2 regions of the Mesorhizobium sp. M0478 genome follow, and region 1 is predicted to be linked to the other one. Evidence: riboswitches for the same ligand, from Rfam matches in the RefSeq annotation. Region 1 holds a riboswitch; the other holds the start of a gene.
What was found. Region 1 has a riboswitch for S-adenosylmethionine ahead of metX (homoserine O-acetyltransferase MetX). Riboswitches for the same ligand answer to the same signal wherever they lie in the genome.
Positions count from the first base shown of each region.

Region 1 (8,196 bases):
CACGCTGATGCGCGTTGCCGACTTCCGCATTGCGCTCGATGAAACCGATGTGTTGCACGACAAGGAAAAGCGCATCGAATTCGGCGATAACGCCAATGGCAGCCTGACCTTCGAGAAGCTCCAAGTGGCCTCGCCGGAGGGCTGCACCAAACTTTCAGACAGCCATGTCGAGATCCATCCCGGCGAGCGCGTCATGATCACCGGCGACCCAGGCGCCGGCAAGACATTGTTCTTCCGCGCCATTGCCGGCCTTTGGCCCTGGGGCAGCGGGCGGATCGGCTTGCCGGCCGGAGAAACGCCGATTTTCGTGCCGCGTGTTCCGTATTTTCCTGCCGGCACGTTACGCGAAGTGCTGCATCCGAATGCCTCGGCGCCGGCTGGCGATGCTGATTTTGGGGCGGTGCTGGCCGAGGTCGGCCTCGAGCGGCTGTCATCCTCGCTCGACCGTTCCGCACGCTGGGAGCGTGAACTCAACGATGACGAACAGCGGTCGCTGGCCTTCGCCAGACTGGCCTTGCGGCAGCCGAAATGGGTGATCATCGACGAAGCGATGGACGCGTTCGATGGTCCTTCGCTGCGAAGGGTACTGTCCATGCTGGAGAAACGCCTGCCGGAAACCGCGATCCTCAACATCGGGCGCGGACTGCACAATGGTCATTTCTTTCCACGCGCATTGAACATCGTGAAGGATACGGGTGCTGCGCCACTGAAACCCGCCCGAGTCAGGACCGGCGCCATCGACCCGCCGCCGAAAGCGGCCGTGCGGCGAAAGAAGTAGAAGGGGCTTTATTTCGCCGCGATCGCGGCGAAGATTCACGGGTCGAAACATCCGTGGTGCGGCCATGCTCGATGCGCTCAGCCTGCTTGCCTGCCTTGCCTGCACCACGCCCGTGGCTGCCCCGGCCGTTGCCGTGGATGTCGAACTGGTGCTGGCCGTCGACATCTCACAGTCGATGGACGAGAGGGAGTTCGCGCTGCAGCGCGCTGGCTATGTCGAGGCGCTCAGGCATCCCGATTTCATCAAGGCCGTGCGCTCGGGAACCACCGGGCGCATCGCGCTTGCCTATTTCGAATGGGCGGGCGTCGTGCGCGAGGATGGCGTCATCGCCTGGCAGGTGATCGACAGCGCAGAGAGCGCCAGCGCCTTCGCCGACAAAATAGAAGCGCGGCCGTTCCGCAGCTTTCGCGGCACCTCGATTTCCGGTGCGCTTGCCTTCGGCGCCGGGCTGTTCGAGGGCACGGGGTTCGATGCGCCACGCAGCGTCATCGACATTTCCGGCGACGGTCCCAACAACACCGGGCCGCCCGTCGCCACGACACGCGATGCCGCTGTAGCCAAGGGTATTGTCATCAACGGCCTGCCGATCCTGATCAGCCCGTCGCCGACCTTCAGCCATCTCGACCAGTATTATGACGACTGCGTCACCGGTGGGCCCGGCTCCTTCGTGTTGCCGATCTATGCGGCCTCGGAATTCGCCACCGCCATACGCCGCAAGTTGATCCTGGAGGTGAGCGGCATCGCCGATGCGACCGTGGTCCCGATCGATGCCGCCGCACCCATGGACTGCCTGCAGGGCGAACGCGACCGGCGGCTATATTCCGACCCATATCTGCCGGAACTCGACAAATGAGGTTTGAGGCAGTTCGGAGGGGAAAGCCGCTGCGCGGCTTGTCGGCAAACTTCAGGCCGGCCGTGCACCGTATTTGTCGCGAAATTCGGCATAGAGATCGCGGCGCCAGCGCCGGCCGCCGACATAGCCACGCAACAGCTGCGGCAGCGAATAGCCAAGCGCCTTCGACGACCGGTTGGCCATATAGCCGGAGAACGCCTGCGAAACCCTGCCCTTGAGTGCATCGGCGATGAGCTGCCGGGCGATCATGTAAGGCGGAATGTAGGGGTAGCGGTCGGCGATATAGGGGTGCTTGTCGATCAAGCTCGCATAGGCTTCGACATAGCCGTCCCGGCGACCGGAGATCGAATTCTCCGAGTTGTACTTTTTCCAGTCGATCACTTCGGACAGCTGCGCGCCGCTGCGACGGGCAAAGCGCAGCAACAATTCGCGATCCTGCATGCGCGTGACGTCACTGTCGTAGCCGCCGATGGCCAGCAGCGACTCGCGCCGGGCGGTGATTGCCGACCCGGCAATGAAGATGGTCTGCGCGACAAGGGCCCGCTCCAGCGAGTCGCGGCTCAGCAGCGCTTCGCGGTTGACGCAGTTGGTGCGGCGATTGCCCTTCAGCGACACGAAGGAACTGATCAGCACTTCGAGCGAGGGATTGTTGTCGAACTGCTCCAGCGTCCGCGCCAGGCGATCCGGCAAATAGACGTCGTCGGAATCGAGGAATGTCACCACCGGCGCCTGCGCCCGCTCGATGCCGGCATTGCGGGCGGCATTGGCGCCGCGCCATTTCGAGCCAACATAGATCAGCCGTGGATCGCGGATTTCGGCAAGTGCGGCTGCCGTACCGTCGGTCGAGCCGTCATCGACGACAATGTGTTCGAACCGGGGAAAATTCTGCGCCAGCACGCTCTCCACGGCGCGCACCACCTTGCTGCGGCGATTGTGCGTCGGTGTGATCACCGAGATCAGCGGAGCGAGGTCGGTTGCCTTGGACATGTTGCTTCGATTGTGCCCCGAAATGCCTGGAGGCCGGAGGTGTTGATGGTCGCCGTCCAAGCCTTACCCCGGGATGGAATTCGATTCGACGCTACAAAAAACCAGCGGCAATGTCATCACAAACTGTTGAGCCAGGACGCCGGTAAGCCGGCCGATTACTCCAGACGTAATCGACCGATGGCCATCATGTCTGCAGATTGCGCCAACGAAGCCGGTCGTCGGGCTTCGATCTCACAGGGAGTTCAGCCGTGGCCGCCTACGCCGTCGCCCATATGCGTCAAGTCACAATGGGCCCGCAGATTGTCGAGTGTCTGCAGAGGATCGATGCCACATTGGGCCCGCAGATTGTCGAGTGTCTGCAGAGGATCGATGCCACATTGGAGCCGTTCGGCGGCCGCTTCCTTGTCCACGGCGGCGACATGGACGTGGCCGAAAACGAATGGCCCGGGCATCTGATCGTCATCGAATTTCCGGACAGGGGGAATGCGTGGGGCTGGTACGATTCATCAGCCTATCGGGAGATTCTGGCCTTGCGAACCGACAACTCCCACGCCGATGTGATCATCGCCGATGGCGTTCAGCACCCGCACAAGGCGACGGACGTGCTGGAATAGGGGCAAACTACCGCTTCAGCAAGAACACCGCTTGCTGGCCGAAGAAATTCCAGAACCACCATGGCATCGACAGGCCGATCTTCTGGCCGTTGCCGTCGAGCGCGGTGGCTTTCTCGACCGAAGCGCCGAGTTCCTCGACCAGATTGACGAAGTCGCGGATGGTGCAGAAATGGATGTTGGGCGTGTCGTACCAGGAATAGGGCAGGTCCGCGGTCACCGGCATCCGGCCCTTGACGAACAGCGACAGCCGCACCCGCCAGTGGCCGAAATTGGGGAAGGAGACGATGGCGCGGTTGCCGATTCGCAGCAGCTCGTCGAGCACCAGCTTCGGGTTGCGGGTCGCCTGCAGCGTCTGAGACAGGACGACGAAGTCAAAACCCTTGTCCGGATAGAATTCGAGGTCGGTATCGGCATCGCCCTGGATGACCGAGAGACCGCGCGCCACGCATTCATTGACTCCGCGCTGTGACAGCTCCAGCCCGCGGCCGTCGACCTGCTTGGTCTCCTGCAGGAGTTCGAGCAGCAGGCCGTCGCCGGAGCCGACATCGAGCACCCGCGACTGCGGCGGTATCAGGTTGGCCACGACTTCGAGGTCGACGCGCTGGCTGCCATTGACGCTCATGAGGCGAGCCCCCTTGCGCGGGCCGCCGAGCCGATGAAGCCCTTGATGGCGGCAAACAGTTCGGGTTCATCGAGCAGGAAGGCATCATGGCCGCGGTCGGTGTCGATCTCGACGAAGGAGACGGAGGCGCCGGCGGCGTTGAGCGCATGCACGATCGAGCGGCTCTCCTCGGTCGGGAACAACCAGTCCGAGGTGAAGGACACCAGGCAGAAGCGGGTCTTGGTCCCGGCAAAGGCATCGGCCAACCGGCCGCCATGGTCGGCAGCGAGGTCGAAATAATCCATCGAACGGGTCATGTAGAGGTAGGAGTTGGCGTCGAAGCGGTCGACGAATGTCATGCCCTGGTGGCGCAGATAGCTTTCGATCTGGAAGTCGGCATCGAAACCGAAGGTCAGCGCTTCGCGGTCCTGCAGATTGCGGCCGAATTTCCGATGCAGGGCGGCTTCCGACAGATAGGTGATGTGGGCGGCCATGCGCGCCACGGCGAGCCCCTTTTCCGGGCGCTTGCCGTGCTCGAAATATTTGCCGCCATGCCAGTCCGGATCAGCCATGACAGCTTGGCGGCCGACCTCGTGGAAGGCGATGTTCTGCGAGGAATGGCGTGCGCCTGTGGCGATCGGCAGGGCCGAGAAGACGCGCTCGGAATAGCATGACGCCCATTCCAGCACCTGCATGCCGCCCATCGAGCCGCCGAGCACGCAAAACAGCTTTTCGATGCCGAAATGGTCGACCAGCATCAGTTGCGCCCGCACCATGTCGCGGATGGTGATGATTGGCAGGTCGAGGCCGTAGGGCTTGCCGGTGGCGGGATTGGTCGAGGCCGGACCGGTGGAGCCGAGGCAGCCGCCGATGACGTTGGAGCAAATGACGAAGAAGCGGTTGGTGTCGATGATCTTGCCGGGACCGATCAGCACTTCCCACCAGCCGGGCTTGCCGGTCACCGGATTGGTGCTGGCGACATGCTGGTCGCCGGTCAGCGCGTGGCAGACCAGGATGGCGTTGGTGCGGGCATCGTTGAGGGCGCCATATGTCTGGTAGGCGATCTGGAACGGCGACAAAAGCGTGCCGGCGTCGAGCTTCAGCGGCTTGTCAGGGCCAAAACGCAACACAGGGCTCGACGGGTTGTCGGCCTCGTTGTTGGTTTTTGTAGCGCGGAGCGCGGCCATGTGACTCTCCTTGCCCGCCGTCAGGCAATAAAAAACCGGCAATGCGATCGCCGGTTACGTCACGCAAACGGCCCTTTAGCGAGTTGTTTAACGTGGCTGCAAGCCGACCGGCCAAATCACCACGGAACTGTTGCGTTCTTCTAGAACTCGTGCGGCCCGGCGTCAACGGCCAGCTATTGCCCGCCTCTCGACATTCGCGGCTACGGCTTGTATTTCCGCTGCGGCCTCCGGACGGAGGCATTCTCGATGGATTTGCGACATGGACAAGACAGCGGACAAGGCACGGCCGACGCCCCGCGCGGGCATTATGGACATCGATGCCTATGTGCCGGGCAAGAGCACGGCACCGGCCGGCGTTGCCAAGGTCCATAAATTGTCGTCGAACGAGAACCCGCTCGGCCCGTCGCCGAAGGCGATCGAGGCCGCGCGCGAAGTGGCTGGCAAGCTCGATGTCTATCCCGACGGCACCGCCCGCCGGCTGCGCGAGGCGATCGCCGAGGTGCATGGCCTCAACCCGGCAAACATCATCTGCTCCAACGGTTCCGACGAGATTTTGGGCCTGCTGGCGCAGACCTATCTGGCGCCAGGCGATGAGGCGATTTTTACCGAACATGCCTTCATGGTCTACAAGATCTACATTCAGTCGGCGGGGGCCAAGCCGGTTGCTGTGAAGGAAACCGAGGAGCGCGCCGACGTCGACGCGATCCTGGCCGCGGTGACGCCGCGGACCAAAATCATCTTCCTCGCCAATCCCAACAATCCGACCGGCACCTATCTGCCGTTCCAGGAGGTCCGCCGCCTGCATTCCACGCTCCCGGGCAACGTGCTTCTGGTGCTCGACGCGGCCTATGCCGAATATGTCAGGCGCAATGACTACGAGGCCGGCATCGAGCTGGCGGGCAGCGCACAGAATGTGGTCATGACCCGCACCTTCTCCAAGCTCGGCCTTGGCGGCGCGCGCATCGGCTGGATGTATGGCCCACTGCACATCGTCGATGCCATCAACCGTATCCGCGGCCCTTTCAACGTTAACGCAACAGCGATCGAGGCCGGCATTGCCGCCATCCGCGACCGCGCCCATGTCGAGCGCAGTTCGTTGCACAACGAGACCTGGCTTACCTGGCTGAATGAAGAGCTGACGAAGCTTGGGCTGCGCGTGACGCCCAGCGTCGGCAATTTCGTCCTCATCCACTTTCCCGACGACAAGAGGCATTCGGCTGAGGCGGCGGACGACTACCTCACCCAGCGCGGCTATATATTGCGGCGCGTTACCGGCTATGGCTTTCCCAATGCGCTTCGCATGAGCGTCGGCACCGAAGAAGCCAATCGCGGCGTCATCGATGCCCTCACGACATTCCTGAAAAGCTGAAACAATGACATTACCGATGTTTGAAAAGATCGCGCTGGTCGGCATCGGCCTGATTGGCTCGTCGCTGGCCCGCATCATCCGCCGCGAGGGCCTGGCCCGCCATGTCGCCATCGCGACGCGCAGCCCGGCCACGCTGGCACGGGCGAAGGAGCTCGGTCTTGGCGAGAGCTACACCACCGACGCCAGGGAAGCGGTCCGCAATGCCGACCTGATCATCGTCTCGGTGCCGGTGGGATCGTCGGGCGAGGTGGCGCAAGAGATCGCGCCGGCGCTGAAAAAAGGCGCCATCCTCACCGATGTCGGTTCGACCAAGGCCTCCGTCATTGCGCAAATGCAGCCCTATGTGCCGGAAGGCGTGCATTTTATTCCGGGGCACCCGCTGGCAGGTACGGAGAAATCGGGCCCGGATGCGGGTTTCGCCGAGCTGTTCGAAAACCGCTGGTGCATCTTCACGCCGCTGCCGGGAACCGATCCGGCCGCGCTGGAAAAGCTGTCGGAATTCTGGCGGCGCTGCGGCTCCAACATTGACACGATGGACCCGCAGCATCATGACATGACGCTGGCCATCGTTTCGCATCTTCCGCACATCATTGCCTACAACATCGTCGGCACGGCCGACGATCTGGAATCGGTGACCAAGTCGGAAGTGATCAAATATTCGGCTTCCGGTTTCCGCGACTTCACCCGTCTGGCCGCCTCCGACCCAACCATGTGGCGCGACGTGTGCCTGCACAACAAGGATGCCATCCTGGAAATGCTGGCGCGCTTTTCGGAGGACCTCGCCTCGCTGCAGCGGGCGATCCGCTGGGGCGACGGCGACAAGCTGTTCGACCTGTTCACCCGCACCCGGGCCGTTCGCCGTTCGATCATCGAGGCCGGCCAGGATATCGACGTGCCGGATTTCGGCCGCCAGGCGGTCGAGCACCCGGTGAAAAGTTAAATCTGTTTCAGACGGGCCAGGTCGCCGCGACCATGGCCATTGCCTCGTCCCTGTTTGGCGTCCCCAGCCGGCCGCCGAAGCGCTGGCATTTGAGCGCGGCCGCCGCGCTGGCAAAGCGCAACGCCTGCTCGATCGGCATGGTTTCCGCCAACGCGACAGCAAAGGCGCCGTGGAAGACGTCGCCGGCGGCAAGCGTGTCGATCGCCTTGATCTTCGGCGCCGCGATGTGGCGCACGCATCCGGCGGACCGGTCATGCCACCAGCTTCCCGCGGCGCCGCCGGTAACCGCCACGAAGGCATCGGTGCGGCTGGCGAGGTCGGCACAGGCGGTTTCGGGGTCCAGCGCATGGCCGCAGACGATGCGTGCCGCCGTCTCCGAAGCGACGATGTGCGATGCCAGCGGCAGCAGGCGCTCCAGCACCTCAACCGGCGCCGTGTCGGCGTCGAGGATGGCGGGACGGCCGGCGCTGCGCGCGGCGGTCAAGGCAAGAGCGGCGGCGCCCGGCCAGCGCACATCGACCAGCACGGCATCGAAGCCGGAAAGATCGGCGACAGGCACCGCCTCGGGGTCGGCCTGCGCCTTTGGGTCGTAGAAGGGCACGATGATGCGCTCGCCATGAGCGTCGACCAGGATCGCGGCCAGCGCCGAGCGGGCGCCTTCGACGCGGCGGACAAAGCCGCAATCGACGCCCTCGGCCTCGATGCCGGCCAGCAATTGGTCGCCGACGGCATCGTCACCTGCACTTGCCCACAGGAACACCTCGGCGCCGAGACGGCGGGCGGCGCAGGCAGCACTTGTCGCCATGCCCGAGGCGATCTGGATGCCGTCCGAGGCGATGAACTTGCCCTGATGCGTGGGCAGGGTTT
Region 1 is NZ_JAMYRH010000001.1:291,758-299,953, reverse strand. It holds gene NKI64_RS01420 (ABC transporter ATP-binding protein/permease) at 1-778, shown strand, start outside; gene NKI64_RS01415 (DUF1194 domain-containing protein) at 843-1,631, shown strand; gene NKI64_RS01410 (glycosyltransferase family 2 protein) at 1,683-2,618, opposite strand; gene NKI64_RS01405 (DUF1330 domain-containing protein) at 2,867-3,232, shown strand; gene metW (methionine biosynthesis protein MetW) at 3,240-3,854, opposite strand; gene metX (homoserine O-acetyltransferase MetX) at 3,851-5,020, opposite strand; SAM riboswitch at 5,076-5,153, opposite strand; gene hisC (histidinol-phosphate transaminase) at 5,280-6,389, shown strand; gene NKI64_RS01385 (prephenate/arogenate dehydrogenase family protein) at 6,394-7,329, shown strand; gene NKI64_RS01380 (sugar kinase) at 7,337-8,196, opposite strand, start outside.

Region 2 (8,196 bases), on a different contig from region 1:
GGTCATTACCTTCGAAGGCGCCTTCCACGGCCGCACGCTGGCGACCATCGCCGCCGGCGGCCAGTACAAATATCTCGAAGGTTTTGGGCCCAAGGTCGAAGGCTTCGACCAGGTCGGCTTCGACGACATCGACGCCGCCGAAAAGGCGATCACACCAGAGACCGCCGCGATCCTGATCGAACCGGTGCAAGGCGAGGGCGGCATCCGCCCGGTGCCGACGCAATCCTTGAAACGGCTGCGGCAGCTCTGCGACCAGCACGGCCTGCTGCTGATCTTCGATGAGGTCCAGTGCGGTATCGGTCGCACCGGAAAGCTGTTCGCGCATGAATGGACCGGCGTGACGCCCGACATCATGGCGATTGCCAAGGGCATTGGCGGCGGCTTTCCGATGGGCGCGTGCCTCGCCACCGACGACGCTGTCGTCGGCATGACGGCAGGCGTGCATGGCACCACTTTCGGCGGCAATCCGCTGGCCATGGCGGTCGGCAACGCTGTGCTCGACGTCGTGCTGGAAGACGGCTTCCTCGAAGACGTCCAGCGCAAGGCATTGCTGATGAAGCAGGGCCTGGCGGCGGTCGCCGACGAATTTCCTGATGTCATCGAAGGCATCAGGGGCAGCGGCCTGATGCTTGGCCTGAAATGCGCCATGCCCAACACCAAGGTCAACATGGCGCTGCGCGACCAGCATCTGCTGGCGGTGCCGGCAGGCGACAACGTCATTCGTCTGCTGCCGCCGCTGACCGTCACCGACGCCGAGATCGGCGAAGCGCTCGATCGCATCCGCGCCGGCGCCAAGGGCCTGACCGACGCCATCGCCGCGGCCGCCGCGAAGTAATCCCGAGAACCATTCCCGATGAGCCTTCGCCATTTCACCGATCTTTCCGCCGTTTCCGAAGGCGATCTGCGCCTGATGCTGGACGATGCGGTGGTGCGCAAGGCGCGCCTCAAGGCCGGCGAACGGACCAAACCGCTCGAAGGCAAGGTGCTGGCCATGATCTTCGACAAGCCGTCGACGCGCACGCGCGTGTCCTTCGACGTCGGCATGCGACAGCTCGGCGGCGAGACCATCATGCTGACCGGGACCGAAATGCAGCTCGGCCGCTCCGAGACCATCGCCGACACCGCCAAGGTGCTGTCGCGCTATGTCGACGCCATCATGATCCGCACCACGTCGCATGAGCGGCTGCTCGAGCTGACCGAGAATGCCACGATTCCGGTCATCAACGGGCTGACCGACGACACTCATCCCTGTCAGCTGATGGCCGACATCATGACCTTCGAAGAGCATCGCGGTGCGGTTGCCGGCAAGACCATCGCCTGGACCGGCGACGGCAACAACGTGCTGCATTCGCTGCTCGAAGCTTCGGCGCGGTTCCGCTTCAACCTCAATGTCGCCGTGCCGGAAGGCAGCGAGCCGGCGCAAAAGCATATCGACTGGTCGAAGAGCAATGGCGGCAAGCTGCACTTCACCCGCTCGCCCGAGGAAGCCGTCGACCAAGCCGACTGCATCGTCACCGACTGCTGGGTGTCGATGGGCCAGGAACACCGCGCCCGCGGCCACAATGTCTTCTCGCCCTATCAGGTCAATGCGGCGCTGATGGCGAGGGCCAAGCCCGACGCCCTGTTCATGCACTGCCTGCCGGCGCATCGCGGCGAGGAAGTCACCGACGAGGTCATCGACGGTCCGCATTCGGTGGTCTTCGACGAAGCCGAGAACCGGCTCCACGCCCAGAAGGCGGTTTTGGCCTGGTGTCTGGGCGCTTGATCTCCAGGCGCTTGCTCTCAAAACGCTTGATCCGGGGCGGCGCGATGCCTATTTGCGCCCCATCACGCAAATCAAGCGCGTTTGGACGCATGCACCCCTCCGGGCCGCATGGCCGCGCCCTGGAGCTTTGTCATGTTGGAAACGCATCAAGTGACTGAACATCACCCCAAACTCGGCGAGTTCGGCTATGCCGGCGACGATCATGTCGTACCCTTCGAGGTCGGCCCGCTCGACGTGCGCGGCCGCACCGTGCAGCTCGGGCCGATGCTCGACGCCATCCTCAACCGTCACGACTATCCCGAGCCGGTCGCCCGCCTGCTCGCGGAAGCCTGTGTGCTGACGGTGCTGCTCGGCACCTCGCTCAAATTCGAAGGCAAGTTCATCCTGCAGACCCGCACCGACGGCCCGGTCGACATGCTGGTCGCGGATTTCTCCACGCCCTCGGCATTGCGCGCCTATGCGCGTTTCGACGCCGACCGGCTGGAGGCCCTGGTGGCCGCAGGCCAGACCTCGCAGCAGACGCTGCTGGGCAGCGGCGTTTTGGCGCTGACCATCGACCAGGGCGCGCACACGCAGCGCTATCAGGGCATCGTCCAGCTCGACGGCGAGACGCTGGAGGACGCCGCGCGCACCTATTTCCGCCAGTCGGAGCAGATCCCGACCGACCTCAGGCTGTCGGTGGCCAAGCTTCTGACGCCAGGTCCCGGCGGCGCTCGTGAGCAGTGGCGCGCCGGCGGCATCCTGGCGCAGTTCCTGCCGCAGTCACCCGAGCGCATGCGCGTGCCCGACATTTCGGGCGGCGACGGCGATCCGCGTGACGTGACGCAGGAGCCGGCCGACAATTCGTGGCGCGAGCTGGTGGCGCTGCTCGGCACCATCGAGCCGACCGAGCTGATCGACCCGACCATCGGCGCCGAGCGGCTGCTCTACAGGCTGTTCCACGAACATGGCGTGCGCGTCTTCGGCGGCGTGCCGGTCGCCGACCAATGTTCCTGCTCAAGGGACAAGATACGCGGCATCCTCGAGGGGTTTTCCGCGCAGGAGATCAAGGACAGCACCGAAGATGGCGGCATCCACGTCGCCTGCGAGTTCTGCTCGAAGCAGTACGACTTCGACCCGGCGGAGTTTGCAGCTCAGTAGCATCTCTTCCTTCTCCCCGTTCACGGGGAGAAGGTGCCCGAAGGGCGGATGAGGGGCAGCGCGAACTTTGGTGAATGCCCGCGCATAGCCTACGTCATGTGCGTGGAAGATAACCTCATGAGTCCGGCGGCGCCCCTCGTTGCACTGCCGGGCATTTCTCCCCGTATAGAGATGGGGAGAAAACCCCTAATTCACCGTCCGCCGCGTCCCCGGCAGATCCAGCGAAAACGCGGGAATAGCGACGTCGAACGTCTCGCCCTTTTTGTTGCGCATGGTGTAGTGGCCGACCATGAAGCCGGAGGGCGTCGAGAGCGGGCAGCCTGACGTGTATTGATAGCTGTCGCCGGGATTGAGCTCAGGCTGGTCGCCGACCACGCCGGCGCCGCGCACTTCCTCGATCCGGCCGCTGCCGTCGGTGATGTGCCAGTAACGCGACATAAGCTGCACGAAATCGTCCGACTGGTTGTCGATCGTCACCTGGTAGCCCCAGACATAGCGGTTCTCCGCCGGGTCCGAGCGGTCCTCCAGGTAGAACGGTCTGACCTGCACTTCGATGTTGCGCGTGACGGCGCGATACATGGGCTGCTCCGGTTGCGCGGCAAGGAACATTTGTCGCGCCATGCGGTTTGATACGCGCAGAGCGGCATGTCCTGCCAGCCTCAAAGCGCAGGTGCCGACAAACAATGTCATTTAAGTGACACATGACAATGTTGGTGTGCGCAAACCTTGCCGGCGACTCAAGGCCCATCTGTCGACTGACAAAGCAGCCGCGAGCGGCCTTTCCGGAGTGACCAGATCTCGATGGAACCAGCTCTCACAGCCGCCTTCGCTTCCTCCGCTTTGCTTCTTTCCAATCTCGCCAGCATCCTGCTTGCTTCGTCGAAACTGCAAGCGCGTCGCCTTATCCCTCCGCCGTCCGGCGAGCAGCCACCGGTCTCGATCGTCGTGCCGTCGCGCGGCGTGGAGCCGTTCACACAAGAGACGCTGCAGCGAGCCTTCTCGCTCGACTGGCCGCGCTACGAACTGATCTTCTGCGTCGCTCACGCCGACGATCCCGTCGTCAAACTGATAAACAGGGCGATCGTCCTGTTTCCCAACGTGCCGGCCCGGCTGCTGATCGGCGACGACCGCGTCAGCAGCAACCCGAAGCTCAACAACTGCGTCAAGGGCTGGGAAGCGGCGCGCTATCATTGGGTTATTCTGGCGGATTCCAACGTGCTGATGCCAAGGGATTACGTCCAGCACCTGATGGCGGCCTGGCGGACCAATACCGGGCTTATCTGCTCGACGCCGATCGGCTCTCGGCCGGATGGCTTTTGGGCCGAGGTCGAATGCGCGTTCCTCAACACGCTGCAGGCGCGCTGGCAATATGCCGGCGAGGCGCTCGGTCTCGGCTTTGCCCAGGGCAAGAGCATGCTGTGGAACAAGCCGATGCTCGATACCAATGGCGGTATCCGCGCGCTGGCCGCCGAGATCGCCGAGGATGCTGCTGCAACCAAGCTGGTCAACGGACTGGGCCTGCACGTCAATCTCGTTGCCTCGCCTTTCGAGCAACCACTGGGGCAGCGCCGACTTGCCGACATCTGGTCGCGCCAGGCGCGCTGGGCGCGGTTGCGCCGCGTCACCTTCCCACTGTTTTTCGCACCCGAGATCCTGACCGGCGTCGCCGTGCCGTTGGCGTTGGCGCTGGTGGCGGCCGCAAGTGCCGGCATCAGCCTGCCGGCCACGGTGATGGCCGTGCTGACGGCGGCCTACATTCCCGAATGCGCGCTGGCCGCGGCCAAGGGCTGGCATCTGTCGCTGCGCATGGTCCCGGCGATGATGGTCCGCGACATGATGCTTCCCGCCATCTGGGCGCGCGGCTGGCTGAGCGGCGCCGTCGACTGGCGCGGCAACACCATGACCATCGGCACCAAGACGGCCGAACTGGAAGAGGTTTCGTCGGGAGCGTGACGCCTCGCGGCCTATCCGGCTGCCTTCAGCGCCTGCGCAACGTCCTCCAGCAGATCGTCCGTATCCTCAAGACCGACCGACAGCCTGAGCGTTCCCGGCCCGATGCCAAGCTCGGCGCGAGCTTCGTCGCTGAGGTTCTTGTGCGTGGTGGTCGCCGGATGGGTGATCAGGCTCTTGGCGTCGCCGAGATTGTTGGAGATCAGCACGATGTCGAGCGCGTTCTGCAAGGCGAAGGCCGCCTGCTTGCCGCCCTTGACGTCGAGGCAGATCAGCGTCGATCCGCCCGTCATCTGCTTCTTGACGATGTCGGCCTGCGGGTGGTCGGCGCGGCCGGGATAGATGACGCGGGCGATTTCCGGCCGTCCTGCCAGGAAATCCGCGATCTTGGCCGCGCTTTCCGTCTGCTGGCGCACCCGAACCGGCAGCGTCTCCAGGCCCTTGAGCAGCGTCCAGGCGTTGAACGGCGACAGGCTCGGGCCGGTGTGGCGGAAATAGTCGTGCAAATTCTCGTCGATCCATTTCTTGTCCGACAGGATGATGCCGCCGAGACAGCGTCCCTGGCCGTCAATGTGCTTGGTCGCGGAGTAGACGACGATATGGGCGCCGAGCTGCAAGGGCTTCTGCTGCAAGGGCGTGGCAAAGACATTGTCGACGATCAGCCTGGCGCCGATCGAGGTGGCGAGCGCCGCCACCGCTGCGATGTCGACCACTTCCAGCGTCGGATTGGTCGGGCTTTCCAGGAAGAACAGTTTCGTGTTCGGCCGCACCGCCTTTTCCCAGTTGGCGATGTCGGTGCCGTCGACCAGCGTTGCCTCGATGCCGTATTTCGGCGCCAGCGTCTCCACCACCCAGCGGCAGGAGCCGAACAGCGCGCGCGCCGCAACGATATGGTCGCCGGCCTTTGCGCTGCACAGGAGCGCTGCCGTCACCGCCGCCATGCCGGACGCCGTGGCGCGCGCATCTTCGGCACCCTCCAGCGCGCACATGCGCTTTTCGAACATGTCGACGGTAGGGTTGGCATAGCGCGAATAGATGAAGCCCGGCTCCTCGCCCTTGAAACGGGCCTCGGCAGCCTGCGCCGTCTCGTAGACATAGCCTTGGGTGAGGTACATCGCTTCGGACGTCTCGCCGAACTGGGAACGCAGCGTTCCCCCGTGCACGAGTGCGGTCTGAGGTTTCCAGTTACGCTTCTTGGTGCTCATCGCTTTTGTTCCAGACACAAAAAAACCGGCCGCGAAAGTCGCAACCGGTCCATATGGCCTTGCGGCCCGACGGTCCTTTAGCGACTTGTTTAACGTGGCTGCAAGCCGACCGGCCAAATCACCACGGGATAACGACCCTTTAGACCTCACCTGCGCTTGCGTCAATTGCCGGCTTCATTAAGAGGTTTGTACCAGGCAGGTTCCGCAATAATATCCAGCGGTTTTGCGGCAAGAACCTGCCACAAAGAGACCGACCTTGGAGCGGAGCCAGCCTTTTGCGGCAGACAGGCATTCTTCCCGATCAGGACATTTCCGCGCTGTTTCAGTCCGGCGCGCTGAAGTCGCCGCGCGCGCTCGATGTCGACCAGGTGCAGCCGGCGAGCCTCGATCTCAGGCTCGGCGACAAGGCTTTTCGCGTGCGCGCCTCCTTCCTGCCGGGTCCCGATCATCTGGTGGCCGACAAGCTTCACCGGCTGAAATTGCACGAATTCAGTCTCGCCGAGGGCGCGGTGCTGGAAACCGGCTGCGTCTACATCGTGCCGCTGCTCGAAAGCCTGGCGCTGCCCGCAAACGTGTCGGCCTCGGCCAACCCGAAAAGCTCGACCGGCCGCCTCGACATCTTCACCCGGGTGATGACCGATCGCGGCCATGAGTTCGACAAGATCGCCCCCGGCTATCACGGGCCGCTTTATCTCGAAGTCAGTCCACGCACCTTCCCGATCGTCGTACGCGCCGGATCGAGGCTGTCGCAGATCCGCTTTCGCACTGGCAACGCGCTGTTGTCGGAGGCAGAACTGAACGAATTGCACCGCGCCGAGATGCTGGTGGCGACCGAGCCGCCCAACATTTCCGGCGGCGGCATTGCGCTGTCGATCGATCTCGACGGCGACCAGAACGGCCTGGTCGGCTATCGCGGCAAGCATCACACCGGCTTGGTCGATGTCGACAAGCGCGCCGCCCAGGATGCCGTCGATTTCTGGGAGCCGCTCTACAAGAGCGGCGCCGGCGAACTGGTGCTCGACCCGGACGAGTTCTACATCCTGGTCAGCCGCGAAGCCGTGCACGTGCCGCCGCTCTACGCCGCCGAGATGACGCCCTTCGATCCGCTGGTTGGCGAATTCCGTGTTCACTATGCCGGCTTCTTCGATCCGGGCTTCGGCCATTCGGCCTCAGGCGGCACCGGCAGCCGGGCGGTGCTCGAAGTGCGCAGCCACGAAGTGCCGTTCATCCTCGACCACGGCCAGATCGTCGGCCGGCTGGTCTACGAACACATGCTGAAGCGGCCGCAGGCGCTTTACGGCACCGATCTCGGCTCGAATTACCAGGCGCAAGGCCTCAAGCTCTCCAAGCATTTCCGCCCCGCCGGCTGAACCTTCGATCACCGTCAGGCAAAATACTTGCCTGCGCTGCCTCACCATGCTTGGCTGCCTTTCGGTGGCCGGCAAGAGAACGGCGCGCAAGGGGAACCAAAATGCAGATTTCAAGATGGATCATATCGGCAGCGAGCGCTGCCATGCTGGTGATATCGGCCGGCTCGCTGGCTGAGGCGCAGGAGAAATTGAAGATCGGCACCGAGGGCGCCTATCCGCCCTTCAACACCATCACCGCGGACGGCAAGATCGAGGGCTTCGACATCGACATTGCCAATGCGCTGTGTGCGCAGATGAAGGTCGAGTGCGAGATCGTCACCCAGGACTGGGACGGCATCATCCCGGCGCTGCAGGCGAAAAAGTTCGACGCCATCATCGCCTCGATGAGCATCACCGAGGAGCGCAAGAAACAGGTCGCCTTCACCAACAAATACTACACGACGCCGCTGGCACTGGTGGCGCCGAAGGACAGCGACCTCACTTCCACCGAACCGGCAGCCCTTGCCGGCAAGACGGTGGGCGCGCAGGCCTCGACCACCCAGGCCGACTATGCGCAGGACGCCTATGGCAAGGCCGGCGCCGAGGCGAAACTCTACCCCACCCAGGAAGAGGCGATCACCGACCTGCAGAACGGCCGTCTCGATGCCGTCATCTCCGACAAGTTCGTGCTGATGGACTGGCTGAAGAAGGCGAGCGAAGGCTGCTGCAAGCTTGTCGGCGACGTCAAGGGCACCGAGACCCAAGCCGGCATCGCTGTCCGCCTGGA
Region 2 is NZ_JAMYRH010000010.1:117,676-125,871, forward strand. It holds gene NKI64_RS22705 (aspartate aminotransferase family protein) at 1-835, shown strand, start outside; gene argF (ornithine carbamoyltransferase) at 854-1,765, shown strand; gene NKI64_RS22715 (Hsp33 family molecular chaperone) at 1,874-2,905, shown strand; gene apaG (Co2+/Mg2+ efflux facilitator ApaG/CorD) at 3,092-3,484, opposite strand; gene NKI64_RS22725 (ceramide glucosyltransferase) at 3,707-4,858, shown strand; gene NKI64_RS22730 (O-succinylhomoserine sulfhydrylase) at 4,870-6,060, opposite strand; SAM riboswitch at 6,118-6,195, opposite strand; gene NKI64_RS22735 (2'-deoxycytidine 5'-triphosphate deaminase) at 6,336-7,430, shown strand; gene NKI64_RS22740 (ABC transporter substrate-binding protein) at 7,532-8,196, shown strand, end outside.
Region 2: linked by a shared signal. The riboswitch ahead of NKI64_RS22730 (O-succinylhomoserine sulfhydrylase) and the one ahead of metX (homoserine O-acetyltransferase MetX) in region 1 are both predicted to bind S-adenosylmethionine.